Linked DNA regions of Methylomonas sp. 11b. The main gene of each other region encodes a partner of the protein of the gene in region 2 in a complex. Links are inferred from orthologs where the notes say so. Each region holds a gene or a part of one and is shown on either strand. Other genes may lie near its edges.

Region 1 (11,667 bases), 2.8 Mb from region 2 along the record:
AGACTCTAAAAAATCGAGCAGGTTCTGGCCGGTAGCACCCTTTTGTAGATCTGCAGCTTTGTAATAGTTTCGGAACTGTTTTTCTAACACTCCGTATATGCGACGCAAGCGCTGTTTGGCGCGGAGCTGCATAGCATAATCAGAATTCCTTGTACGCTTAGCACCATGTTGACCAGGTCTTTGTTCCAATTTACATTTGCTTTCCAGAGACTTGCCTCTGCTTTTCAAAAATAAATCAGTACCTTCCCTACGACTCAGCTTGCAAGCAGGACCAAGATATCTTGCCATTAAATTTACTCCACTATCCTAAACACGACGTTTTTTGGGTGGGCGACAACCATTATGAGGTATGGGAGTAACGTCCACGATATTTGAAATTTTGAACCCCATACTGTTCAAGGAGCGAACAGCAGATTCTCTACCAGGGCCAGGCCCTTTTATCATAACATCTAGATTCTTCATGCCATATTCCTGGGCCACGGCTCCAGCTTTCTCAGCAGCTACCTGAGCTGCGAAAGGCGTGCTTTTGCGCGAGCCACGAAAACCGGATCCGCCAGATGTTGCCCAAGATAACGCGTTACCTTTTCTGTCTGTGATAGTAACGATTGTATTGTTAAAGGAAGCGTGGACGTGAACGATACCGTCCGCCACTTCTTTCTTAATACGTTTTTTAACTCGATTCTGGGTTGCCATCAAAAATGCCTATCTAGATGTATTTATTTAGTAACTGACTTACGCGGACCTTTTCGAGTCCGAGCATTTGTTCTGGTTCTTTGCCCTCTCAATGGCAAGCCACGACGGTGCCTGATACCACGATAGCAACCCAGATCCATTAATCTTTTTATATTCATCGAAACTTCTCTGCGAAGATCACCTTCGACAGTCATCGCTGAAATAACCTTACGTATCGATTCCACTTGATCCTCGGAAAGGTCTCGAATCTTGACGGTTGGCTGAACCCCAACTTCATCGCAGATATTTCTAGCAGTTTGCCTGCCAATTCCATAGATAGCAGTCAACGCTATCTCCGCATGCTTATGGTCAGCCACGTTTATACCGGCAATACGAGCCATTCAAATACTCCAAAAACAGTACTATAAGGTTAAACAGGGAATTATATCACCCTGCAAAATAAATCACAAAAACAAGTTAGCCTTGACGCTGTTTATGCCTGCCATCTTTGCAGATAACCCGCACAACGCCGTTTCTTTTAATTACTTTACAACTTTTGCATATAGCTTTTATTGAAGCTCGTACTTTCACGGCAAACTCCTCGAATTTTTAAGATTTTTTCAAATTAGCTTTTTTCATCAAGCCTTCATATTGTTGCGACATCAAATGCGTCTGCATTTGCGAAATAAAGTCCATCACAACAACCACAATAATCAGCAAAGAGGTACCACCAAAAGAAAACGGCACGTTCCAATAAACAATTAAAAACTCGGGCAACAAACAGATCAGCGTGATGTAAACTGCACCTATCAACGTCAGCCGAGTCATTACCTTATCGATATAACTGGTGGTATGAGCACCCGGCCTAATACCAGGCAGATAGGCACCTGACTTCTTCAGGTTTTCGGCGGTTTCTTTTGAGTTAAAGACCAGAGCGGTATAAAAGAAACAAAAGAACACAATGGCCAAAGCATAACACAAAACGTACACTGGCTGACCTGGGGAAAGCACAGACGAAATATCCTGAAGCCATGAAAAGCCATCGACATTCCCGAACCATCCCGCTATTGTCGCAGGAAATAATATAATGCTCGATGCAAAAATAGGTGGAATCACGCCAGCCATATTTAACTTAAGGGGCAGAAACGAACTCTGTCCTGAATACACCTTATTGCCTTGCTGTCTCTTTGGATAATTAATTGTTATCCGTCTTTGCCCTCTTTCAACAAAAACCACAATACCCGTTACAACTATAGATAACGCGAACAACACAACAATAAACGCACCATTCATTTCACCAGTACGAGCAAGCTCCAGTGTTCCACCGATTGCGGAAGGCAACCCGGACACGATGCCGGCAAAGATAATTAGCGATATACCATTACCAATTCCCCTCTCCGTAACCTGCTCTCCAAGCCACATTAGGAATATTGTCCCGGTAACCAACGTTATGGTGGTTATAAGGACAAAACTAACACCTGGCTGGATAACAACAGCTAGCCCACCGGCTGTTTGGTTTTGCAAGGCCACTGAAATACCAATCGATTGGAACATGGCCAATACAACGGTACCGTAACGGGTGTACTGAGAAATCTTTCTACGCCCGGACTCACCCTCTTTTTTAAGCTGCTCCATAGCAGGAATGACTATAGTCATAAGCTGCATAATGATAGAAGCCGAAATGTAAGGCATTATACCTAGCGCAAAGAGGCTCAAACGCATCAAAGCCCCCCCCGAAAACATGTTAAACATGTTTAGGATGGAACCGGACTGCTGCTCGAACATTATTGATAAGGCTTTTGGATCTATCCCTGGAACAGGGATATGAGCGCCAATTCTATATACGACAAATGCGCCTAAAACAAACAACAATCTTGACTTGAGCTCACCAAACCGAAATGTGCCTGCAGAAACATCAACTCCTTTAGCACTCACTTAAGCCTCGACTTTGCCACCAGCAGCTTCAATAGTTAATTTTGCACCAGCCGTCACACCGAGTCCTTTTAAAATTAAAGACCTTGAAACAGTTCCAGTATTCACTACTTTAACTTTTTTCGAAAATGCAGGAATGATGTTATTACTAATCAATAATTGAATATCAACAACATCAGCCTGAAGAACATCAATTTCAGCTAGACGAACTTCAGCGGTAAATTTTTTAGTTCTGGAGGTAAAGCCCACTTTAGGAAGTCTCCGCTGTAAGGGCATCTGACCACCCTCAAAGCCGACTTTATGAAAACCTCCAGACCGCGCCTTTTGACCTTTATGACCTCTACCGCAAGTTTTACCATCAGTAGATCCTATGCCCCGCCCAACGCGTTTCGCTTTTTTTCGTGCGCCGCATGCAGCTTGTATTGTGTTTAGATACATTAAACTTCCTCAACTTTTAGCATGTACGCGATCTTATTGATCATTCCGCGATTTTCAGGCGTATCGATAACCTCAACGACCTGCCTTATTCTGCTTAGACCCAATCCTTTCAAACATTGCTGATGACTCTTTAAGCGACCATTTTTACTTTTAGTCATCATTACGCTTAATTTTTTGCCACTCATATCGTTTTACCCTGTTATTTGATCAACAGATAAACCGCGCTTTGCTGCGATTTTCTTAGCATCATGCATTGCGGTCAAACCGTTAATTGTGGCACGCACAACATTGATCGGGTTACTTGTACCGATACACTTAGCCAGCACATTATGCACGCCAACGACCTCAAATACGGCACGCATAGCGCCACCCGCGATAATACCGGTACCCTCTGAAGCAGGCTGCATATAAACCTTAGCGGCACCGGTATTCGACATAATTGAATATTGTAAAGTACCTTCTTTTAACGCTACTTTTCGCATATTTTTTCTAGCTTGCTCAAGCGACTTTTGAATCGCTACAGGCACTTCCCTCGCCTTGGACACGCCATAACCAACACGCCCGTCGCCATCGCCAACGACCGTAAGCGCAGCGAAACCAAAAACCCGACCGCCTTTTACTACTTTTGCAACGCGTCTTACTGAAACCAATTTTTCCTGCAATCCGTCTGTACTACCTTGAGATGGTGCTGTTGCCATGCTATTCCCCTAAAACTTCAAGCCAGCTTCACGTGCAGCGTCTGCTAACGCTTTTACGCGGCCATGATATTTAAAACCAGAGCGATCAAATGCAACCTCTGTTACACCAGCTGCAATAGCTCTTTCAGCAACAATACGCCCCACCTCGGTAGCAGCCTTAATATTACTTGTATTACTAAGACCAGCCTTTACGTCAGCTTGCAATGTAGACGCCGCCGCAAGAGTAGCCGTGCCGTCAGCACTAAGAACCTGCGCATAAATATGCTGGGAAGTTCTATGTATGGTAAGTCTATTTACATTTAACTTTTTTATTTTGCAGCGTAGTCTTAACGCCCTTTTTAATCTTGAAGACTTCTTATCCATCACTTCACCTATTTCTTTTTGGCTTCTTTTCTAGCCACGTATTCGTCAGCGATTCTCACACCCTTACCTTTATAAGGCTCGGGCGGACGAAAAGCTCTGATTTCAGATGCGACTTGGCCGACTTTCTGTTTATCATTGCTCTTCACATGCAATTCTGTTTGCGTTGGCGCTTCAACAGTTACACCGTCGGGAATTAGATATTCGACAGGATTTGAATAACCCAAGGAGAGCGTTAAAAGATTATCTTTAACTTGCGCCCTGTACCCGACTCCAACCAACAACATTTTTTTTACGAAGCCCTCAGAGACTCCTTTCACCATGTTGTTAATTGAAGCTCTAGCAGTACCAGCGTGAGCCTTAGCACCTTTCACACTATCGTCCCATTTAACTCTAATTACGTTAGATTCGATTTCAAGATCAACAGCATCACAAAGATCAAACGCAAGCTGACCTAGTTTACCGTTAACTATCATTTGCTTGCCGTCAACTCTTACATCAACGCCTGATGGCAAAGTTATAGGCGCATTAGCTACTCTAGACATGATATACCTCTTAAATTAGCAGACAGTGCAAATGACTTCGCCGCCGTGCCCTATAGCACGCGCAGCGCGATCAGTCATCACACCATTAGAGGTTGACACTATAGCTATACCTAAACCACCTAGCACTTTAGGCAACTCGTCTTTAGACTTGTATATTCTAAGACCTGGACGGCTAACTCGCTTAACGCTCTCGATAACAGGAACCCCGTTGTAATACTTCAGCTCAACAGTCATTTCTGTATGGCAACCGGTAACTTCAGTTTTAAAATCGGTAATATATCCCTCTTCTTTCAAAACCTTCGCGATAGCCAGCTTTAGCTTAGATGAAGGGATTTTTACACTTTTTTTGCCAGCAGATTGACCATTTCTAATTCTGGTTAGCATATCTGCTATTGGATCTGTCATACTCATTTTTCAATTCTCCAAAACTTAAACAGAACTACCAGCTAGCCTTTGATAAACCTGGAACGTCACCACGCATGGTGGCCTCCCTCAATTTATTTCTGCTAAGACCAAATTTTCTGTAATATCCATGCGGGCGCCCCGTCAGATTACATCTATTGCGCAACCGGGATTTACTGGAGTCTCTGGGTAATTTTTGAAGTTGAATTTGAGCGCTCTCTTTCTCTTCGAAGGAGGCATTCGGAGATCTAATTATTCCCTTCAATTCGCTTCTTTTTGCCTGATATTTTTTTATCAGTCCTTCGCGCTTTACTTCGCGAGCAATCATTGATTTTTTTGCCATGTCGATACGCCCTAGTTTTTAAATGGAAAATTGAATAACTTCAACAGCGCTAAACCTTCTTCATCTGTTTTAGCAGTTGTTGTGATACAAATATCCATACCACGGAGCGCATCAATCTTGTCATAATCTATTTCAGGGAAAATAATTTGCTCTTTAATTCCCATTGAATAGTTACCACGACCGTCGAAACCCTTAGAACTCATACCCCTAAAATCGCGTATTCTAGGTATAGAAATGGTAATTAGCCTATCCAGAAATTCATACATTTTATCGGCGCGCAACGTAACCTTGCAACCAATCGGCATGTCGTCGCGAATCTTAAATCCTGCAATTGATTTTCTAGCCAACGTAATCACAGCTTTCTGCCCTGATATTTTTTCCATATCAGAAACCGCAGATTGCAGAACTTTTTTATCTGCAATAGCTCCACCAACACCCATATTAAGTGTTATTTTTGTGAGCTTTGGCACTTGCATTATTGTTTTGTAGCCAAATTGCTCCTGCATCGCGGGAACAATTTCAGTTTTGTATTTACTTTGTAGTCTAGCCATAGCGTTATTACCTTAGAGACCAACGTTTTCGTTAGTAGATTTAAAATATCTGACTTTTTTTCCATCATCTAGAATTCTAAAACCCACTCTGTCGCCTTTTTTCGTTTTTGGGTTAAATAAGGCAACATTCGAAATGTCGATTGGCATGTTTTTATCAACAATACCACCAGAAACACCTAGGTTCGGATTACCTCTTTGATGCTTCTTTACTAAGTTAATACCTTCGACTAATAGTTTTTGGTCTTCAAGTACTTTACTTACCTTCCCTAGCTTACCCTTATCTTTTCCTACTATTACGATGACCTCATCGCCTTGTTTAATCTTTTGCATCTTTGGACCTCTACAATACTTCTGGCGCTAGAGAGATAATCTTCATGAATTTATCGCCTCTTAATTCACGAGTAACCGGCCCAAAGATACGAGTACCAATTGGTTGTAGTTGGTTATTTAAAATTACCGCGGCATTGCCGTCAAAGCGTATAACTGAACCATCAGCCCTACGAACGCCTTTACGAGTCCTTACAACTAATGCGTTATATACGTCGCCTTTTTTAACTCTTGTACGCGGCATAGCGTCTTTGACGCTTACCTTGATGATGTCACCGATGCCAGCATAGCGGCGGTGCGAACCTCCAAGGACCTTGATACACATGACCTTTTTTGCGCCACTGTTATCGGCGACGTCAAGGCTAGTTTGCATCTGAATCATTTTTTAAAATCCCAACTAAAATTATTGATTATCTATTGGCAGTTTCTAATACTTCCAACAGTTTGAACGCCTTATTCTTAGAAATAGGACGGCAAGAGGTAATTGAAACCACGTCGCCCTCTTGGCATATATTGTTTTCGTCGTGAACGAGAAGCTTGGTGGATCGCTTTATATACTTTCCGTATACAGGGTGCTTTACCAGGCGCTCAACCAAAACAGAAGCAGTCTTATCCATTTTATTGCTAACTACCCGACCAGTTACCTTACGTACAGTATCTAGATTTTCGCTCATATCTATACTCTTACCATTTCACTTAGAATAGTATTAATGCGAGCAATATCTCGCCTCACCTGCTTAATTTGACTCGGCTTGCTAAGTTGCCCAGTTCCCTTTTGCATTCTCAAGTTGAATTGTTCGCGAGACAACTCCAAAAGACTGGAATTCAACTCTTCTTTTGTTTTGCTTCTTAAATCTTTCGCTTTCATTACATTATTGTCCGTGCAGAGAACGTAGTTTTCACAGGCAATTTAGCTGCGGCCAATTCAAAGGCTTCTCTTGCTAATTCCTCAGAAACACCCTCAATTTCAAACAGCATCGTGCCGGGTTTAATTTGAGCAACCCAGTATTCTACACTACCTTTACCTTTACCCATACGAACTTCTAATGGTTTTTTCGTGATAGGCTTGTCTGGAAAAATTCTGATCCAGATTTTACCACCACGCTTTACGTGACGACTAATAGCTCTCCTGGCCGCCTCAATTTGGCGGGCGGTCATTCTACCACGGCTAATTGATTTTAAACCATACTCGCCGAAGCTTACTGACGAACCGCGCAACGCCGTACCGTTATTTCTACCGGTATGTTGTTTGCGGAATTTTGTTCTTTTTGGCTGAAGCATCTCTTATATACTCCTTCAACTATTTTTTTGAGTCGGCGTTTAATGACGCTGCATGAGCATCCATATCAAACACCTCACCCTTAAATATCCAAACCTTTATACCGATAATTCCATAAGTGGTTTTGGCTTCAGCAGTTCCGTAATCAATATCTGCCCGCAAAGTATGAAGCGGCACACGGCCTTCGCGATACCATTCCGTTCTAGCAATCTCAGCTCCGTTCAGTCTACCTGCTACGGTGATTTTTATACCCTCAGCACCTAAACGCATGGTGTTAGTAACAGCTCGCTTCATCGCACGACGGTACATAATCCGTTTTTCAAGCTGTTGAGCTATGCTTTCAGCCACTAAATACGCGTCAAGTTCTGGCTTGCGAATCTCTTCGACATTTAATTGGACAGGAACTCCCATCATTACAGATATACTCTGCCTTAACACATCTATATCTTCACCTTTCTTACCTATCACAATCCCAGGACGAGCGGTGTGCACAGTAATATTGGCATTATTCGCAGGACGATTTATTTGCACCCTGCTGACAGATGCGTGAGCTAACTTTTGTTTGATGTATTCTCTAACCTTCAAATCCTGCAACAGAAACACAGGGTAATTCTGGCTATTTGCATACCATCTCGAAGTCCAATCTTTTACTATCCCGAGACGAATCCCAGTGGGATGTACCTTTTGTCCCATTTGCTACCTCTATTTCTCTGCTACTTTAATTGTTATGTGACAAGTTCTTTTTAGGATGTGATTCGCACGCCCTTTCGCCCTTGCGCTAACTCTCTTTAACGTTCTGCCTTCGTTAACGAATATGGTCGAAACCCTTAATTCATCTACATCAGCACTTTCGTTATGTTCTGCGTTAGCTATTGCCGACTCAAGAACTTTTTTGATTATCGCAGCAGCTTTCTTAGAGCTGAAACTCAGCAAATTCAATGCTTTTTCAACAGGTAACCCGCGTATTTGATCCCCTACAAGCCGTGCTTTTTGCGCAGAAAGAGGAGCGTTACTTAATTTAGCCGAAACTTCCACATTCACTCCTTATCTTGATTTCTTGTCTGCTATATGACCTTTATAAGTCCTTGTAGGCGAGAACTCACCCAGCTTATGCCCGACCATATTTTCTGAAATCAATACCGGCACATGCTGTTTGCCATTATGCACGGCAATAGTCAATCCCAGCATATCTGGGCTGATCATTGACCTTCTAGACCAGGTTTTAATCGGTTTCCTATTATTCGCTCTCACCGCTTCCTCTACTTTCTTAAGCAAGTGATGATCTATAAATGGACCTTTTTTAATTGAACGTGGCACGTCAAATACCTCTTATTTTTGCTTACGGCGTCTGACAATCATGTTGTCAGTACGTTTGTTTTTTCGAGTTTTATAGCCTTTTGTCGGCGTTCCCCAAGGAGACACAGGATGTCTACCACCCGATGTTCTACCTTCACCACCACCATGTGGATGGTCTACAGGGTTCATCGCTACACCTCTAACAGTAGGTCTGACACCGCGCCATCTTTTTGCACCAGCTTTTCCTAACGAAATAAGATTGTGCTCAGAGTTGGAGACTTCGCCAACTACACCTCTGCAATCTGACGGGACTTTCCTCATCTCTCCAGAACGAAGCCGGATGGTGACGTATGCGCCATCTTTAGCAACCAATTGAACAGAGGTTCCTGCGCTTCTTGCAATTTGAGCGCCCTTTCCTGGCTTCAGTTCGATACAATGAATTGTGGTGCCCAAAGGCATATTCCGCAGAGGCATACAATTTCCAGGCTTAACCGGAGTCGTTTCAGCACTCAATATCTCTTGGCCTATCTCGATGCCTTTTGGCGCAATTATATATTTGCGCTCGCCATCTTTAAAAAGAATCAGCGCTATATTCGCAGTTCTGTTCGGATCGTATTCAATACGCTCAACTAGCGCGGGAATATCGGTTTTGTCGCGTTTAAAGTCTACTATCCGATAGAATTTTTTGTGTCCACCGCCAATATGGCGAGTCGTTATTCTACCTAGATTGTTACGACCACCGGTATTGTTCTTTTTGTCAAGTAGTTGTGCAAATGGCTTACCCTTATGCAAATCATTATTTTGTACACGCACTACAAACCGAGAACCCGGAGATGTCGGTTTTGATTTTAGAATAGCCATGCTCTTCTACCGCTCCTTATTTGCTTTAAAGTATTATGCTGTCGCTAATTCAATGTTATGACCGGGCTGAAGCTTAACATAAGCTTTTTTCCAGTCGGATCGCTTACCCAATGTACGTCCGAATCGTTTAATTTTTCCTTTAACATTCAGAACACGAACGGCAGCTACTTCAACACCAAACATCAATTCAACTGCATTTTTAATCTGCAATTTAGTTGCAGACTTTTTTACTTTGAATACAAACTGATTACTTTGGTCAGCAGCGTTGGAGCTTTTCTCCGACACAATTGGCGCATACAGAACGCTTGCTAGTTTGATTTTTTCAATGCTCATGCCAAACGCTCCTCAATCTGTTTCAGCGCTGCTGCTGTCGCAATTACCTTATCCGCAGAAACCAAGGACACTGGGTCCACACTACTTGGAGTAACTACGGCTATATAAGGGATGTTTCTAGCCGCCAGAATTAAATTTTCATTTAAGTCATCCGCAACCACTAACAATCTTTTCGCATCGATACCTTTTATCTTGCTCAAAAAGTCTTTTGTTTTTGGTGTTGCCGGCGTTATGTCGTTGCATACGGCCAACCTACCCTGTCTCAACAACTCAGAAAAAATAGACCTAATACCGACCTTATACATCTTCTTGTTCAACTTCTGATCAAAAGATCTTGGTTGAGCTGCAAATGTAACACCGCCTGTACGCCATACCGGGCTCCTGGTTGTTCCTGCGCGCGCACGACCAGTACCTTTTTGACGGAAAGGCTTAGCACCACCACCACTTACCGCCGCGCGGTTTTTTTGGCCTTTAGTGCCCGCTCTTGCTGCTGAAAGATATTTGGTTACCAGTTGATGCACCAACGTTTCGTTAAAATCCTGTCCGAATACCGCCTCGGAGACATCGAGCGCCTGTGCTGAATCTTGATTATTGATTGCAGGTATTTGCAAAGTCATAAATTAACCTTTATTTAACATTTTTACTGCAGGGGTGATCACTACATCACCACCCTTGGCACCAGGCACAGCGCCTCTGACTAAAATCAGGCTCCGCTCAGCATCTACAGCATGGATAGTCAAATTCTGTATTGTAGTTTTGACCGCCCCCATGTGTCCGCACATTTTCTTACCTTTAAATACTCGGCCCGGAGTTTGATTCATACCGCTAGAACCGGGAACCCGATGGGAACGTGAGTTACCGTGCGTCGCATCTTGCGTTCTGAAATTATGGCGCTTAACTGTACCGGCAAAACCTTTACCAATGCTAGTACCGGACACATCGACGACCTGCCCAGCTTCAAACACATTAACTTTTAACTCCGTCCCTGCAGAAAACTCGCCAGCCTCGCTCTCACTTAGCCTAAATTCCCACAGACCACGACCTGCGGTGACATTGGCAGATGCGTAATGCCCAGCCATTGCTTTGTTGACTTTTGAAGACTTAACATCACCCGCCGCTACCTGAATAGCGCGATAACCATCAGTTTCAATGCTCTTCACCTGTATAACTCTGTTAGAGTCTATATGAAGTACGGTAACAGGTACCGAAGAGCCATCTTCGCAAAAAATTCTGGTCATACCACATTTACGACCAATAAGACCTATTGACATCTGCCAATCCCTCTAAATTATTACTTGCTGCTATTTAAGCTTAATTTGAACATCGACCCCAGCCGCCAGATCCAACTTCATCAAGGCGTCAACAGTCTTATCGGTTGGCTCAACGATATCAAGCAACCTTTTGTAAGTTCTCAGTTCATATTGATCACGAGCATCTTTATTGACATGCGGTGAAATCAATACAGTAAAACGTTCTTTTCTAGTAGGCAAAGGAATAGGCCCCTTAACTTGGGCGCCTGTTCTCTTCGCTGTTTCTACTATCTCACCCGCTGACTGATCAATCAATTTATGATCAAACGCTTTTAATTGGATTCTGATAGTTTGATTGGCCATCTTGATTACTCGATAAT
Region 2 (16,811 bases):
GCCCGGTCTCTATCATAGCCGCCCTGTCATTCACTTAATTGGATTTCTCCAAAGTATGCTGTTTTCAAAATATTCCCGGTTCTTCCTGATTCTACTGGCTTTTTGCCTGACGACTCTGAGTGCTTATGCCACTGTGTTCTACAGCAAAGAAGAAGCAATGAAGCTGGCCTTCGGCGACGACGCGACCGTGGAAATGCAATCGCTGTTTCCCACGCCGGAGGAAGTAGCGCAGATCGAACAGCTTGCGAAGGTCAAGCTGGAATCCAATCTGTTCAGCTTTTATGTGGGCAAGAAGCAAGGCGCCGTGATCGGCTATGCCGCCATTGAAGCGCACACGGTTAGAACCAAGCCGGAAACCTTGCTGGTGGTATTAACGCCGGAAGGCAAATTGCGTAACGTCCATACGCTGGCGTTTCATGAGCCGCCGGAATATCAACCGCCTGAGCGCTGGATGGCCTTGCTGGCGAATCATTCCATCGAAGAGTTGAGCCTGAATCAAGATATACAAGGGGTGGCCGGGGCGACGCTCAGCACCCGTGCCGCAATTAATAGCGCCCGTAAGGTACTGGCGATTTATCAAGTTCTCATCCAAAACAAGCCACACTGATGCGTTTTTTTGTTACCGGCGAACAGAATCGCCAGCTGCTGATCAATACTCTGATCTTGATGTTCTTGGCCTATGTGGCTTTGTTGTGGATCAGCAATGGTCTGATGTACTTCCATAAAATGAATCTCACACCGGAGTCGGTCGTTTCTTACTATTTGGGCAACGAGCAAGAGTTTAACGAACCGAAAAGCTATCAAAGTTTGCTGGAAGTCAGTCATTTTCATTTGTTTGCAATGGGCATGTTGGTATTGACACTGACGCACCTCATGCTGATGACCTCGTTGCCGACGCTGATGAAAGTCTGGATTAGCACGATAGTTTATGGTGCGGCGATAGCCGATGAAGCGGCCGGGTGGTTGGTGCGTTATGTCGATCCGGCTTTTGCTTATTTCAAAATAGCCGCGTTTTTATTACTGGAAACATCCTTGTTCCTTTTGATCGTCATAGTCAGTTTGTCGTTGATTGAATCGCGTCGGCAATTGCGTTAAAACCGTTTTCCTCGTTGTCACTATTTAATTAATCGGCGCACTCTGCCTGTTCGCTACTGTCCTATCAACGGGTAGGCCGGTAGCTGTATATATTGTCTAGCGCCGCGCCACTCTTCATCCGAACTCTTTGAATCCAATCCCCGGAGCAGAATCATGAACAAACATTTACAACAAGTTAGAGATTTTCACCGGAAATTCGCTATCAAGCAGCCCGACGATGGCGAAATCGGGCATTTGTCCGACATGGATATTGTGATGCGCCAAGCCTTATTGCTGGATTGCGGTAGCGAGACATTTAAAGCCATTGCCAGCGGTGACCTGATCAAAATTTTGGCTGGGCTGGTGGATTTATCCTTTAATGCGCTGGCGGCCATCGCGTGCAGGGGTGACGAGGTGGTAAGCGTGTCCGCCAACTGGCGGCAAGATGGTTCGGTACTGTCAGTGATGCGGGTGCTGTCCGAGAAAATCAACCTGTGTACTTCCGGCGAGACCGTGCATTATTCGGGCTTATATGCAATCTGCGCGCATTTATCCCAGCGTTTTGTGAATGCCGATTTCGATGAAGCTTTTCAAATCGTGTATCAACAGTTGATGAGTGGGCGCGGCAGCGAGCGTTTGGATTTAAGTCCGGCACTATTCGAATAACTGCGAGTTTCACTATGGCAGAACAACGTTACACGCTGGGCTTCGTCGGCATAGGCCTGATGGGGCAACCGCTAAGCCTGCGGCTTCTGGAGGCCGGTTTTCAGGTCAATGTCTGGAATCGCACGGTTGCCAAATTGGATGTGGTGGCTGGTGCGGGTGCTAAGGTCTGCGGCAGTGTCGGTGAATTGGTAAAAGCCTCCGATGTGGTGATTTTGTGCCTGGCCGACACCATGGCCGTTGAAGCGGTGGTGACGGAACAAATTATTGTTAACGGCGCTGCCGATAAATTGTTAATAGATTTGTCCAGCATCCATCCGGAAGCCACCCGGAGTATCGCGGCGACATTGCAGGCCGCGTGCGGCATGCGCTGGGTGGACGCGCCGGTATCCGGAGGTACGGCCGGGGCAGAGCAGGGTAGTTTGGCGATTATGGCTGGTGGTGCTGAACCGGATATTGAAATTGCCAGAGAAGTATTGCGACCGCTGTATAGCCGTTTGACGCATATGGGGCCAATTGGCAGTGGTCAGACCACTAAAATCTGCAATCAGATGATCGTCAGTTGCAATGTGCTAGTCATAGCAGAAATGATGGCGCTGGCAAAAGCCGCCGGTGTCGACGCCGCAAAAATTCCCGAAGCGCTGGCCGGTGGCTTTGCCGATTCCAAGCCACTGCAAATCGTCGGACCGGAAATGGCCGATAAGCGTTTCGAACCGGTAAAGTGGCGCGTGAAAACTTTATTGAAAGATTTAAATATGGCCGTCGATTTAGCCGGCAAACAGGGTAGTGCGATACCTATGTCGGGCTTGGCTGCGCAACTAATGCAATTGCACGGCAGTGGCGGCTTTTTGGAGCAAGATCCCGCGACGCTCATCAAACTGTACGCCCAAGACTGATGCTGCGCTTTACCGCCAATCTGAGTTTATTGTTTACTGAACTGCCGTTGCCGGAACGGTTTCAGGCGGCTAAACAGTGCGGTTTCGATGCAGTGGAAATCCAGTTTCCCTACTCGCTACCCGCCGAACAAATCTGCGATATATTGGATCAGCAGGATTTGCAGTTGGTGTTGTTCAATGTCGATGCCGATACTTTGCTGCAAGGTGGCGAGGGTTTGGCGGCGGTTCCGGAAAAACGCGATCAATTTAAAGCCGCGGTAGAGCAGACGCTGACTTATACCGAACGATTAAAGCCCTACGTTATTAACGTGTTACCGGGTCGTTGTTTGGACCCACAACGCTTGGGCGAATATCAAACGACTTTGCTGGAAAATCTGGCTTACGCCGCTTCAGCTTTTGCCGATTTGGGTATCAAAATCGTATTCGAAGCCGTCAATAGCTATGACATGCCTGGCTTTATTTTCGACACCAGTCAGAAGATGCTGGATGCGCTAAAGCAAATCGATCATCCGAACTTATTCATACAATACGACATTTATCACATGAGCCGAATGGGCGAAGATTGTGCCGGATTTTTACGTCAACATTTGGATAAGATCGGCCATATTCAGTTTGCCGATTGCCCAGGCCGCGCTCAGCCGGGCACCGGCGCCGTGGATTTCGATAGCCTGTTCAACATTATCGCGACGTCGGACTATCAAGGTTGGGTTGGGGCCGAGTACCGGCCGACCGCTGGCACCGTTGCCAGTTTGCCTTGGTTGAAAACCTACTCGATAAAATAATCGGGCGGTATAATCGCTTGGTCTTACTCACCTGTTGATTACTATGTCCAAACATAATTTCACGATACATCACGCCAGTTTGATCGTCTCCGATACCGAGCAATCGCTGCTTTTTTACCGCGATGTGTTGGGAATGGAGCAGACTGAGCGGCCGAATCTGCCGTTTCCCGGTGCCTGGTTGCAAATCGGCGCCCAGCAAATTCATTTGCTGGAATTGGATAATCCCGATCCAACAACCGGCAGGCCGGCGCATGGCGGTCGTGATCGGCATGTGGCGATGCATATCGATTCGGTTGATGCTTTGCGCGAAGATCTGGAGCGGACCGGTACGGCTTATACGGTGAGTATTTCCGGCCGCAAGGCGCTGTTTTGCCGCGACCGTGACGGCAATGCGCTGGAGTTTATTGAGCGGCCTTGATGCCCATGTTCGGACGGCTTTTTTATGGCGGACTACTGATAGGCAGCCTGGCGATGCTGCTGTTTGTGCTAGGGTTTGTCTGTTTGCAGTTTGGTTTGGCTTTGTTGATGGGTTTGTTTTATCTGTTAGCCAGTAAAGTGATGTTATTGGCTTTGGTTTTGTTGGCTTTGCTTGGTCTGATGATGTTATTTAAGGCGGTTTGCCGCGAACTGCGCGGGTATTTCAGCCGCGAATCGGCGGCGGTGCGGCAACTATTGTCTTTACAGGTTCGCCAGCAAGATCTGGCGCGGCGCAAGTCTGCCGAATGCCGACAATTAAGTTATTGGCACAGATTCAAGCGGCAACGCCTGCTGGTAGCCGATAACCGCAAACAGGCCTGGGCCTTATCTGTGGCAATTAGCCATGAATTGCAAGCGGTGCGGGCGCAACTGCCGGCCGCTCGATATAAAAATCTGCGTAAATCCTTGCGCACGTATCGTAAACAAGCCGATTCCGCGGCGATGCTGGCTTTACGCCAACAGCTCCATGTCGCCGATTAGTCGCTGGCTGGGTGACGCACTGGCGTTTTTGCGGCGCAGTCGCGACGACAATCTGCAATGGCATTTATCCAGGCACGAAGATGTCGCCGAACTGCGGCAAACCAAGGCGCTGGCGGAACAGGCTTTGGTGGCGCAACTGAAAAAACAGTCGCAGCAATTGGCTCATGAGTTGGCCGTCAACAAAGCCCGCAACAGCAACGAGCTGGCGATGGTGAAAACCCAATGTCAGCAAGATTTAAGAGACTATCAGCAATATCTGCAATCACTGGATAAGCTGAAGGAGTCTTTGCGCAGTAGTTATGCCCATCTACCGGAAGCAGTGGCGTTCACGATCCACCATCACGCCAAGCAGTTATTGAATCGAATGTGGGATGCCCAAGAGCCGCAGGAAAAAATGAAAATTGAAATGCAATTGTTGCAGTTCATGACAGCGGTACATGAAGACAGTCAGAGGTCTTTGCAAGGCGAGAGCAAAGACGGTTTGCCGCAGCGGGCACTGGCTTTTATCGATGCCGATTTGGCGGATTAGATCGGCTGGAAATAGCCTTCGATGTCTCTGACCATTTTCTTGTTCAGCGCAAACATCACTACGTGATCACCTTCCGCGAATACGGTGTCGTGATGCACCGGAATCACTTCCTTTTCGCGAATCAGCGCCCCTAATATCACGCCGTCCGGTAAGTTGACCTGATCTACCCGCAAGCCAACCACGGAGCTGGAATTCTTGCTGCGGTGAGCAATGGCTTCAATTGCTTCCGCACTCCCGCCACATACCGAGCTGACGCCGACCACGTCGCCTTTACGCACGTGTTTGAGGATGCCGCCCAAGGTTTCCAGTTTTGGTTGAATCGCCAGATCGATTTCGGTGCCGTCCAATAATTTCAGGTAGGAATTGTTGTTGATCAGGCAGATGGCTTTTTTGGCGCCGAGTTTTTTCGCCAGACCGGCGGCAATCAGGTTGATGCCGTCATTATTGGTAATCGCGCAGAACAAATCGATGTCTTCGATCATTTCTTCTTGCAGTAGCGATTCGTCGGTACAGTCGCCGTGTAGAATTAAGGTGTTACGCAAATCGTTGGAGATTTCCCGCGCTCGCTCAATGTCTTGCTCGATGACTTTGACGTGGTAGTTTTTTTCCAAGGCAATTGCCAGCCGCTTGCCGACGTGGCCGCCGCCGGCCAGCATAATGGTTTTGATCGGCGATTCCAGTTTATGCAGATCCACCAAGGTTTTACGGACCTTATCGCGGGGGCAGACAAAGAATACTTCGTCGCCGGTGGCGATCACCGCCTCGCCGTTTACCGCGATGGCTTTACCGTCGCGGAAAATCGCGGCGACCCGGATCATGCTGTCGGCCAGTTTTTCTTTCACGGCATGGATGCGTTTACCGGTCAGAAAGCCGGTCGGCACCACGCGAATCGAGAACAGCCTGACCAAGCCGTCGGCAAACTCCGACACATGCAGCGCGCCGGGGTATTTGATCAGATTATGAATGGATTCGGTGACCACCTGCTCAGGGCTGATGACAATATCAATACCGCCCGGCGCAAATAATTCCGGGTGGTTTAGAAAGTCGATGGCGCGCACCCGGGCGATGGTTTTGGGTTTGCTGTACAGGGTGTTAATCACCTGACAGGCCAGCATATTGGTCTCGTCGCGGTCGGTAACCGCAATCACCATGTCGGCGTCCTGAATACCGGCTTGTTCCAGCACGCTGGGATGGGCAGCGTTACCTTCGACGGTGGCTATATCCAGGCGGCCCTTCAATGCGGTGAGCAATTGGGCATTTTTATCGATAACGACAATATCGTTTTCTTCACTGGCCAATGCGCCGGCAACCGAAGAGCCGGTAACGCCGGCACCGAGAATCACTATTTTCATAAGTTTTTAAAGCCAGTAATGATGTCGAATGCTTGTCGCCACAAGGGCCGAAGCCGGCGAATTATACGCTGATCGATAGGCTTGTCCATGTTCCAGCGAGCGCGCAGACTTTGCTTTGATGGAAATCGCCCAATTGTGGAGTTAGGCTGCGGCTGCAAAGCAAAAATCGCGTTTTAAATGGCCGATAGCGGTATTTAAATAGCCGATTTACAAAAACCGGCTGGTCAATCGTCCTAGCTTGCCGGGCTTGTTTTCTGGTCACAGCTGCCCCATACCGTTTATAATCGCAAACTTTGGTTCACTCTCACTCTGGAAATATCATGCTGGGTAAGCTGGTTAAATTGGTAGTTGGCAGCCGCAACGACAGGCTGGTCAAGAAGAAACGCAAGTTAGTCAAGAAAGTCAACGCGCTGGCCGCCGAATACGAAAAATTATCCGATGCGGCGTTACAAGCCAAGACGCAGGAATTTCGCGACCGCCTGGCCCAAGGCGAAGACTTAGACAATTTACTCCCAGAAGCCTTTGCCGCCGTGCGGGAAGCCTCGACCCGCGTATTTGGCATGCGGCATTTCGACGTGCAGTTGATCGGCGGTATGGTCTTGCATAGCGGCAAGATAGCCGAGATGAAAACCGGTGAGGGTAAAACCCTGATGGCCACTCTGGCCGCCTATTTGAATGCCTTGCCGGGTAAAGGCGTACATGTCGTTACCGTCAATGATTACTTGGCCCGCCGCGACGCGGAATGGATGGGCAAACTATACGGTTTCCTGGGCTTGACCACCGGAGTCATCGTCAGCGATTTAACCCACGAGCAACGCCAGGTTGCCTATGCGGCGGATATTACTTACGGCACCAACAACGAATTTGGTTTCGATTATCTGCGTGACAACATGGCCTTCAGCCTGGAACAAAAAGTCCAGCGAGATCTGAATTTTGCCATCGTCGACGAGGTTGACTCGATTCTGATCGACGAAGCCAGAACGCCGTTGATCATCTCCGGCCAGGCGGAAGGCAGTACCGATATTTACCTGAAGACCAATCAAATCATTCCTTACCTGACCAAACAGGAAAAAGCCGACGATCCGGAGAAACAGGATCAAATGCCCGGTGATTATGCGGTGGACGAAAAGTCCCGGCAGATTCATTTAACCGAAGCCGGTTACGAACATGTGGAACGCTTGTTGGCGGAGCACGGCTTGATAGCCGACGGCTCGACCTTATACGAAGCCGCGAATATCCGCTTGATGCACTACCTGAATGCGTCTTTGCGGGCGCATGTGCTGTTCCAGAAGGATGTGGATTATGTGGTCAAGGATGGCCAAGTTATTATAGTCGACGAGTTTACCGGCCGAATGATGAGCGGTCGGCGCTGGTCCGAGGGTTTGCATCAAGCGATGGAAGCCAAGGAAAACGTGACCATTCAAAACGAAAACCAAACGCTGGCTTCGATTACCTTCCAGAATTATTTCCGGCTTTACAACAAGTTGTCGGGTATGACCGGTACTGCGGATACCGAAGCGTTTGAGTTGAACAAAATCTACGGTCTGGAAGTGGTGGTTATTCCTACCCACAGACCGATGATACGCAAAGACAAAGGCGATTTGGTTTATCTTTCGGCGCGGGAAAAATACAACGCCGTCATCGAAGATATCAAGGATTGCGTGCAGCGCGGCCAGCCGGTCTTGGTCGGTACGACGTCGATAGAAAACTCTGAATTGATTTCCCGGATGCTGCAACAACAAAACATCCGCCATGAAGTCTTGAATGCCAAACAGCACGAGCGCGAAGCGCACATTATCGAAAATGCCGGTATGCCGGGCGCTGTCACCATCGCTACCAATATGGCCGGTCGCGGTACCGACATCGTGCTGGGTGGTAATCTGAATGCCGAACTGGCAGCCTTGGGTCCGGATGCCAGCGAAGCCGATAAAGAGCGAGTACGCGCTGCTTGGCTGGAAAGACATGAAAAAGTGTTGGCTAGCGGTGGTCTGCATGTGATCGGTTCGGAACGCCACGAATCGCGGCGGATCGACAACCAATTGCGTGGCCGTTCCGGTCGGCAGGGCGACCCCGGCTCCACACGGTTTTATTTGTCTCTCGAAGACGACTTGATGAGGATTTTCGCGTCCGAACGGGTAGCCAGCTTGATGCAAAAACTGGGTATGGAAGAAGGTGAAGCTATCGAGCATCCTTGGGTGACGCGTTCCATCGAAAGCGCGCAACGCAAGGTGGAGAATCGTAACTTCGATATTCGCAAAGAAATTCTGGCTTACGACGACGTCGCCAACGATCAACGTAAGGTTATTTACGCGCAGCGCAATGAATTGATGGCTGCCGAAGACATCAACGACATTATCAACGCGATTCGTGCCGACGTACTGAACGACGTCATCACCGAATACATCCCGCCGAAAACCATGGAAGAGCAATGGGATGTGCGTGGTTTGGAAACGCATTTGCAGCAAGAGTTTAATCTGCAGATGCCGTTAATGGAAATGCTGGAGAGCGACCGTACACTGAACGAACCGAAATTGCGCCAGTTGATCATCGAAAAAGCCGAACAAGAAAGTCGTGCCCGTGAAGAGGCCGTAGGCGTGCAAGTGCTGCGGCATTTCGAGAAATCGGTCATGTTGCAAGTGCTGGATAATAGCTGGAAAGAACATTTGGCGGCGATGGACCAATTGCGCCAAGGTATTCATTTCAGAGGCTATGCGCAAAAAGATCCCAAGCAGGAGTACAAGCGCGAGTCGTTCCAAATGTTTACCGGCCTGTTGACGCATATCAAACAGGAAGTGGTAGGCATACTCGCCAAAGTGCAGGTGGCGCGTGAAGAGGATGTTCAAGCTATCGACGAACAACGCCAAGCACCGCTGGAAATGCATTACGAACACGCGGAAGCTCACTCCATTTTTGAAGAAGAGCCGGCGGCACAAGCAGCTCAGTCTGACTCAGACTCGGAGAGCGCGGAGCAGCCTTTTGTCAGACTCGGCAGCAAAGTGGGCCGTAACGACCCATGCCCTTGTGGTTCGGGTAAAAAGTACAAGCAATGCCACGGCAAATTGAACTAATGTTTAACCGCGACGCTTCAAACCGGGCGTCGCGGCTGCCCGACAATTCGATTTAGAGGGCCTTTCTGCATCGCTTTCAGCCTTGCACAATCAAGCGGCCCACGGCTTTTAATTTTCACTGTCCTCAAGGGTAAGCACTATGCCGCATAGAGTCTTTAATAAGAGTAATCCCGCCGCCGATATTACCAAGCTCCCCAAGTTGGGCATGGAAAAAAAGCATTTCATCGCCGATTTCAAACACTATTACAGTCATCGTCTCGGGCGCGATCAAAACTGCCGTTCTCCGCATTACGCCTACGAGGCCTTGTCCTTGGCGATCAGCGACCGTCTGGTCGAACGCTGGAAAAAAACCTACAACGTCTATCGGGACTCCGACTGTAAAAAAGCCTTCTATCTGTCGATGGAGTTTTTGATGGGGCGCTCGCTGAGCAACGCCATGTTGAATCTCGGGGTTGACGATATCGTGACGCAAGCACTTTACGATTTGGGTTTGGAAGCTGAGGAACTCATCGAAAGCGAACCGGATGCCGGTTTAGGTAACGGTGGTCTGGGACGCTTGGCCGCGTGTTTCATCGACAGTTGCGCCACCTTGCAATTGCCGGTCACCGGCTACGGTTTGCGTTACGAATACGGTATGTTTTCGCAACAAATCGTCAACGGCGAGCAAGTCGAAAAACCGGATCATTGGTTGCGGATGGGCAATGTTTGGGAAATCGAGCGTCCTGAGTACATGCACCGCATCAAGTTTGGCGGCCACACGCAAACGCACATCGACGAAAAAGGCAACAAGCGCACCAGCTGGCTGGATACCCATGACGTGATTGCCATGCCTTACGACACGCCGGTGCCAGGGTATAAAAACGGCACGGTCAATACCTTGCGCTTGTGGAAAGCCATCGCCACGGAAGAGTTCAATTTACAAGAGTTCAATGCTGGCGATTATGCCGAAGCGGTGGCCGAGAAAAACACCGCCGAAAATATTACGATGGTGTTGTATCCCAACGACGCGAACGAAAACGGCAAAGCCTTGCGCCTGCAACAACAATATCTGTTGGCGTCCGCCAGTTTGCAGGACGTCATCGCTAACTGGGTGGGTCGCCACGGTAATAATTTCAGTAAATTTGCCGAAAAAAACTGTTTTCAGCTCAACGATACCCATCCCAGCATCGCGGTGGCCGAGCTAATGCGCTTGCTGATGGATATTCACGGTCTGCCTTGGAAAGAAGCCTGGCACATCACTCGGCACACGATGGCCTACACCAATCATACCTTGTTGCCCGAGGCCTTGGAAAAATGGTCGGTCAATCTGATGCAGCATTTGCTGCCGCGCTTGATGGAAATTATTTTTGAAATCAACGCGCATTTCATGGCGGAAGTGTCCGCGCGTTGGCCAGGCGACAATCCACGTATGGCGCGGATGTCCATCATCGAAGAAGGTCATCAAAAACAGGTGCGGATGGCATTTTTGGCCATCGTCGGTAGTTTTTCGGTCAACGGTGTCGCCGAATTGCATTCCAAGTTGTTGCAGGAGGGCTTGTTTAAAGACTTTTTCGAGCTCTGGCCGCAAAAATTTAATAACAAAACTAACGGTGTGACCCCCAGACGCTGGCTGGCCGGTTGTAATCCGGAATTGGCCGAGTTTATCACCGCAACTATTGGTGATGGCTGGATTACCGACCTTTCTCAGCTGTCCAAATTAGCGCCTTACGCCGAAGACGCCGCGTTCAGGCAAAAATGGTACGACTTAAATCGGGCCAGCAAACAGCGTCTTGTTGATTACAAAAAAGAAGAACACGACATTGAGATCAATGTCGATGCCTTGTTCGATGTGCAGGTTAAACGCATCCATGAATACAAACGGCAAATTTTGAATGTGCTGCATGTGATTCATCTTTATGATCGGATAAAACGCGGCGATACGCAAAACTGGGTGGATCGTTGCGTCTTGATCGGCGGCAAGGCCGCGCCCGGCTATGTGATGGCGAAAAAAATCATCAAGCTGATAAACAATGTCGGCAATGTCATTAATGAAGATCCGGAAGTAGGCAACAAGCTGAGATTGGTGTTTATGCCCAATTACTGCGTGTCGGCGATGGAGAAAATCTGTCCGGGCGCGGATTTGTCGGAACAAATTTCGACTGCCGGTAAGGAAGCGTCCGGTACCGGTAACATGAAATTTATGATGAACGGCGCGCTGACCATCGGTACGTTGGACGGTGCCAACATCGAAATTCGTGAAGAGGTCGGTGCCGACAATTTCTTCCTGTTCGGCTTGACCGAAACCGAAGTGGAGGCGCTCCGGCCGCATTACGATCCGCAATGGTTCATCAATCAGGACAGCGATTTGCAAGGCGTGATGCGCTTGCTGGAATGCGGACATTTCAATCAGTTCGAGCCGGGCATTTTCGACGACATCATTGCCTCGATTAAAAGTCCGCACGATCCGTGGATGACTATCGCTGATTTCCGCAGTTATCTGGAAGCGCAAAAGCGCGTCGAGCAAACTTGGCGTGATCAAGAGCGCTGGACCAAAATGAGTATTCTGAATACAGCGGCCAGCGGTAAGTTTTCCACCGATAGAACGATTAGCGAATACAACCGCGAGATTTGGAAACTGTCGCCGGTGGACGTGGAAAAATACTAAAGCAATGCTGGATATTGTCTTGTTCGAGCCGGAAATACCGGCCAATACCGGCAATATCATCCGTTTATGCGCTAATACCGGTGCGCATCTGCATTTAATCCAGCCTCTGGGGTTTGACTTGGACGACAAACGTCTGCGTCGCGCCGGGCTGGATTATCATGAATGGGTGAACATCCGCCAGTACGGTTCCTTGCACGATTACGTCGAAAAAGCCAAGCCGCAGCGTTTATTTGCATTAACCACCAAAGGTCACACCGGTTACAGTGAGGTACGATATAAAGCTGGAGATGCCTTGTTATTCGGTCCGGAAACCCGCGGCTTACCAACCGCCTTTCTGAATCAACATCCGGCCGCGTTGCAGCTGTATTTGCCGATGCGTAAGGAAAGCCGCAGTCTTAATCTATCCAATACCGTTGCCATAGTGCTGTACGAAGCCTGGAAGCAATTGAATTTTGTGGATGCGGCTCGTTGACTTAGTGACGGTTCAGCGGGTTGGTTTTCAGCGCCCGCAGCAACGTTTAAATTTCTTGCCGCTGCCGCACGCACAAGGCGCATTCCGGCCGGTGTCCGTGCTTATCGCGACTTTGCCCGCGGCTTTGATGACGCCGTCCAGATAGAGCCAGCGCGAATCCGTCTTAACGAAACGACTGATTTCGTGCATGAAATAGTCTTCGCCGTCCTGTCGGTAAAAAGCCTTAAACTCGACCATGCCTTTGCTGTCGTGCGTACCGCCTTTCTTAGTGTCGACTATAACGAGTTTTTGCCACTGCGCGGTTTCCTTGGAAAAATCGATTGCTGCGGGGCGTTTGCTTGTTTCCCAAGTATTTAATAAATAGTCCACGTTGCGTTGGGCATAAGCGCTGAAACGCGAGCGCATCAAGGCTTCTGCCGTTGGCGGGAAGTGTTCGCAGCTGTGATAGCGGCCGCAGCACTCCAGATAATGCAGGCCGGAGCCGCATAAACAAGTTTCGGTGTTGTCGGTGATTGTCGTCATAGCAGCTGATTTTACCGAAGTAGATAAGCCAAAAGCCAATCTTCGCCGCTATCATGACGGATCACGTCTGCTGAGTGACCGGGCCAATACATCATAGGTTGCCGGGCTTGCTATGATAAATCTCAATACTTTGACGCTTTACGATGAGCGCATTTTCAGGAGGCTGCATTGAAAGTCGCATTAAATACACAGATTTTTCTCGGTGCCGTGTTTGGCGTCCTGCTGGGATTAGGGTTCGCCAAGCTTGGACCGGAAGCAGCCCTTACAAAACAGGGTATCTACGTTTGCGGTCTCTTCAGTAACTTATTCATGGACTTGCTGAAAATGGTATTGGTGCCTTTGGTATTTACCTCTATAGCGGTCGGTGTCGCCAATTTGCGCATGCACAGCCAACTGCACCGGGTTTGGATGTCTACGCTGGGATTTTTCGCAGTGTCCATGGTCTTGGCCATTTTGTTGGGCTTGGGCGCGGCCAATTGGTTCGAGCCGGGTAAGGGCCTGAATCTGGACCTGTTTCAGAATGCCGGCCAGGGTTTTGCCGCCAAGCAGATGACGTTTGCCGAATTCATCGCCAGTTTTTTACACGGCTTGTTTGTCAATCCGTTCGCGGCGCTGGCGCAAGCCAACGTGCTGGCGATCGTGATGTTTGCGTTGTTGCTGGGCATAGCTTTGGTAGTTGGCGGGGACCGTTATCGAAACATATTGCTGTTAATGCAGGAATGCTTGGAATTGATGTTGCGCTTGGTCGGCTGGATCATGCGGCTGGCGCCGTTCGGCATCATGGCACTACTGGCACAGTTGCTAGCGACGCAGAACATGGCTTTGTTAAGCAGCCTAGCCGAGTTTGTAGCGGTTGTGGTGGGCTCGACATTGCTGCATGGCTTCGTCGTGTTGCCGCTATTGTTATTTCTAGTTACCAAAATCACGCCGTTAAAGTTTTTTCGCGGTTCTCGGGAAGCATTGATGACCGCGTTTGCCACCAGTTCCAGCTCGGCGACCTTGCCGGTCACCTTGCGCTGTGTTGAACAGCATCTGCATGTCAAACCCAGTATTGCCGGGTTTGTGGTGCCGTTGGGTGCAACCGTCAACATGGATGGCACCGCGCTTTACGAAGCGGCTGCCGCGCTATTTGTGGCTAATTTGGCGGGTATTGAGTTGGATTTGGCTCAGCAATTGATCGTGTTTTTTACCACGATGATCGCCGCCATCGGCGCGCCGGGTATTCCCAGCGCCGGCATGGTGACCATGATAATGGTGTTGCAGTCGGTAGGTTTGCCGGCCGAAGCCATTGCCATATTGTTACCCATAGACCGCTTACTCGATACCGTGCGGACCATGGTAAATGTCGAGGGCGATATGGTGGGCAGTTTGGTGGTACAACGCCTCAGCGAACGCTAATCGGCTGCGGCGGATATTCTGAAATGTTCATGAATGTATTACTTGATTGCGGCCGCTTTGCTTGGCTTTATACAGGGCGTTATCGGCGCGGACGATAAAGCTTTCCGGATTGTCGCCCGGTTGCAATCTGGCAACGCCGATCGACAAGGTGATTTTACCCAGTGACTGGTTATCGTTTTTGCGCTGCAAGCGGCTGGTCTCCATCGCGTTGCGAATATTTTCGGATATTTCTACCGCCTTTTCGTGGCTGGTATTGGGCATGATAATCGCCAGTTCCTCGCCTCCGTAACGCGCCACATGATGATGATCTTCAGCGTGTTTCTTCATTAAAGAGGCCACATATTTAATGACATTGTCGCCGATGGTGTGGCCGTATGTGTCGTTAATGCGTTTGAAATGGTCTATATCCAGCATCGACAGGCAAGCGGTATTGGGTGCGGATTGTTCGATAATTTCCGCCAAGGTCATGTCGAACGCGCGCCGATTCAATAGGCCAGTTAAGCCGTCGGTAGTGGCGATTTGCCTTGCTTGTGTAAGCTCTGCACGTAGTTGTTCCATTTCACGGTTAGCATCGGTCAGCTTGGCCTGCATGGCCTGACTGGTGATTGCCAGGGCTTTTGTTTCCTGAATGATTTCCTGCAAGACGATTTTCAATCCGTCGGACGCGGAGAAATTCTCCAAGATGACAGATTTTTTCTGGAAGCTATCGTTGGTTTGTTCGGCCTTGTTATAAGTTTCGTTGATCGCGCTAGTGGCTTGTTCGATAACTTTGTGCAGTTGTCGGTTGATTTGCTCAAAAGATTCCAAAGATGCATTACAAATGTGTGATTTGTAAAGCTCCACGCTGTTGTCATAATCGAAGGCTTGGTTTTCTGCGAGCAACAAGTCAACGGCTTTGTTTAAGGTCGGGTTATCACCGGCTACATAGTCGTACCAAATGGCGTAATTGATGGGATTGGCCGCCACATTATGCCGCACCAGCAGCGGCAGGATTTGTTTTAGATAACCGGCGTTAATGCTCGGTGAGAAATCGTAAATCGGTATGTAAGTGGTGCCTTTACTCATCAGATTTTTGTCGATAAACGTATAAGGGTTTAAGTATTGCTCGCGCCGGGATTATTAACCCTGTCACTGCTTTCGATTGTTCCGTTTCGTTGCGCTTGGTTTAGCGCTTAGTAGAACGTGTCTCCGGTGACTTGGATGTGCCTCGCCAAATTTGGCTTGAAACATAATTGACCATCCAGGCTTTCATCTTTCGTAGTCATAAGCCTACATAAAAGTAACTTAAAACCGGGATTTTTCAATACATCCGGAAAATAAGCTTACACGGACAGCGTTTGCGGTTTGCGTACAGGGGATGGTTTTTTGGGTGGTGAGCATAACTTTGTATAGAAATAGTTTGCTCGTACTGGCTTGCTGTCCGGAGAATGCAAACTGTTGGCAACTGCACGCGTGGCAAGAGTATTTGCATCGCAAAGTTAACAAAACATTTTGCAGCAGCTCGAGTTTTGGATAAAATGCGCGGCCTTTAGTCGGGTGCTTAGCTCAGCTGGGAGAGCATCGCCCTTACAAGGCGAGGGTCGGGGGTTCGAACCCCTCAGCACCCACCAGGCTATCCGAGGTAAAAAGTAAAATCTCCCACGATTCTATTCGGTAATCCCAAGCTTGCTATTCAATAATCCGTAGGCAAGCGCGACGCCAGTTCGTCCCAACGGATGACAATGTCCGGCAAGATGCCAACCTGGTTTTCGCCTTCCAATTGATACATTTGCGGCTTGCCAAATTCCCCATCTGCCAAGCTGTATATCGTTAATACCCGATCAACGGGATGAACCAGCCAGTACTCACGCACACCGTGGCGTTCGTAGAGCTGGCGTTTTTTGATTTGGTCATGACCGGCGGTAGAGGGCGACAATACTTCCACGACCCAGTCCGGCGCACCGCGCACGCCGCGTTTATCGAGTTTATTGCCATCGCATACCACCAACACATCGGGTTGTACGACCGTATCGATAGATTCGTCGGCTTCCTGATCTTTGGGTAAACGTACATCGACCGGTGCGATAAACGCACGGCAAGATTTGCCCTGCAGCGCTTGCCGAGTTTGGAAATAAATCTCCCCCGCCACGTCCTGATGCGGTAAATCCGGCGCGGGTGACATCAAATAAGCATCGCCGTCTATTAATTCGTAACGCACATCGTCCGGCCAGTTTAGATAGTCGCCGTAAGTGTGGGATTCCCGATCTTTCAATGCCAAAGCCATTGTCTTAACTCCCGGTTTGCCTTGCTGCTAGAACGCATTCGATATTTTATCCAGATGCGGCAGCGATGCGAGACATTTCAGATAAAAAACGTTTGAGCCAAAAAGATGGCACTGGCTTGAAGGCCAACTCCAATGCAACCAAAGCGCACCGCACAATCTATTCGTAGCTACTTTAAAGCTAGCCGTTCAGC

The links.
Region 1: the proteins of secA (region 2) and secY are in contact, whole or in part, in a crystal structure (PDB 3DIN), measured with the Thermotoga maritima proteins. The link is inferred for Methylomonas sp. 11b from one-to-one orthologs. Residues at the interface, in WP_004082002.1 of Thermotoga maritima: Glu261, Ala262, Arg263, Lys300, Ala301, Arg302, Thr303, Ile304, Ile305, Leu323, Tyr324, Asp325, Pro326, Val329, Ser330, Tyr333, Ile336, Lys340, Phe345, Val349, Glu363, Phe364, Tyr374, Ser375, Gly376, Gly377, Glu393, Ile395, Thr482, Ser483; in WP_004081795.1 of Thermotoga maritima: Glu108, Gly109, Glu110, Glu111, Ala236, Glu237, Arg238, Arg239, Ile240, Thr241, Ile242, Gln243, Tyr244, Ala245, Arg246, Arg247, Val248, Thr249, Gly250, Arg251, Arg252, Val253, Tyr254, Gly256, Ala257, Ser258, Thr259, Tyr260, Leu261, Pro262.

What each region holds. Positions count from the first base shown.
Region 1 is NZ_KI911557.1:2,324,132-2,335,798, forward strand. Bases 445-3,395 are described here. They hold secY (preprotein translocase subunit SecY), read right to left. Parts: upstream 2,608-3,395; coding sequence 1,282-2,607; downstream 445-1,281. Other genes in these bases: rpsK (30S ribosomal protein S11), read right to left, coding at 445-693; rpsM (30S ribosomal protein S13), read right to left, coding at 717-1,073; rpmJ (50S ribosomal protein L36), read right to left, coding at 1,150-1,263; rplO (50S ribosomal protein L15), read right to left, coding at 2,608-3,042; rpmD (50S ribosomal protein L30), read right to left, coding at 3,042-3,227. Also shown: rpsD (30S ribosomal protein S4), read right to left, coding at 1-288; more of rpsK, read right to left, coding at 307-444; more of rpsE, read right to left, coding at 3,396-3,740; rplR (50S ribosomal protein L18), read right to left, coding at 3,750-4,103; rplF (50S ribosomal protein L6), read right to left, coding at 4,112-4,645; rpsH (30S ribosomal protein S8), read right to left, coding at 4,661-5,056; rpsN (30S ribosomal protein S14), read right to left, coding at 5,085-5,390; rplE (50S ribosomal protein L5), read right to left, coding at 5,402-5,941; rplX (50S ribosomal protein L24), read right to left, coding at 5,954-6,271; rplN (50S ribosomal protein L14), read right to left, coding at 6,282-6,650; rpsQ (30S ribosomal protein S17), read right to left, coding at 6,679-6,942; rpmC (50S ribosomal protein L29), read right to left, coding at 6,945-7,136; rplP (50S ribosomal protein L16), read right to left, coding at 7,136-7,549; rpsC (30S ribosomal protein S3), read right to left, coding at 7,569-8,240; rplV (50S ribosomal protein L22), read right to left, coding at 8,250-8,582; rpsS (30S ribosomal protein S19), read right to left, coding at 8,592-8,864; and 6 more genes. UniProt on the Escherichia coli protein: The central subunit of the protein translocation channel SecYEG. Consists of two halves formed by TMs 1-5 and 6-10.
Region 2 is NZ_KI911557.1:5,096,552-5,113,362, forward strand. What follows is about bases 6,243-9,521. They hold secA (preprotein translocase subunit SecA), read left to right. Parts: upstream 6,243-6,573; coding sequence 6,574-9,321; downstream 9,322-9,521. Other genes in these bases: trkA (Trk system potassium transporter TrkA), read right to left, coding at 6,243-6,253; METH11B_RS0124455 (glycogen/starch/alpha-glucan phosphorylase), read left to right, coding at 9,461-9,521. Also shown: METH11B_RS0124405 (FMN-binding protein), read left to right, coding at 56-607; METH11B_RS0124410 (hypothetical protein), read left to right, coding at 607-1,095; METH11B_RS0124415 (nucleoside triphosphate pyrophosphohydrolase family protein), read left to right, coding at 1,249-1,740; METH11B_RS0124420 (NAD(P)-dependent oxidoreductase), read left to right, coding at 1,755-2,633; METH11B_RS0124425 (hydroxypyruvate isomerase family protein), read left to right, coding at 2,633-3,415; METH11B_RS0124430 (VOC family protein), read left to right, coding at 3,459-3,833; METH11B_RS0124435 (hypothetical protein), read left to right, coding at 3,833-4,372; METH11B_RS0124440 (hypothetical protein), read left to right, coding at 4,359-4,901; more of trkA, read right to left, coding at 4,898-6,242; more of METH11B_RS0124455, read left to right, coding at 9,522-11,965; tRNA (uridine(34)/cytosine(34)/5-carboxymethylaminomethyluridine(34)-2'-O)-methyltransferase TrmL, read left to right, coding at 11,970-12,437; METH11B_RS0124465 (YchJ family protein), read right to left, coding at 12,465-12,959; METH11B_RS0124470 (dicarboxylate/amino acid:cation symporter), read left to right, coding at 13,128-14,357; METH11B_RS0124475 (GGDEF domain-containing protein), read right to left, coding at 14,385-15,422; METH11B_RS0124485 (Uma2 family endonuclease), read right to left, coding at 16,030-16,620; METH11B_RS0124495 (arylamine N-acetyltransferase family protein), read right to left, coding at 16,788-16,811. UniProt on the Escherichia coli protein: Required for protein export, interacts with the SecYEG preprotein conducting channel.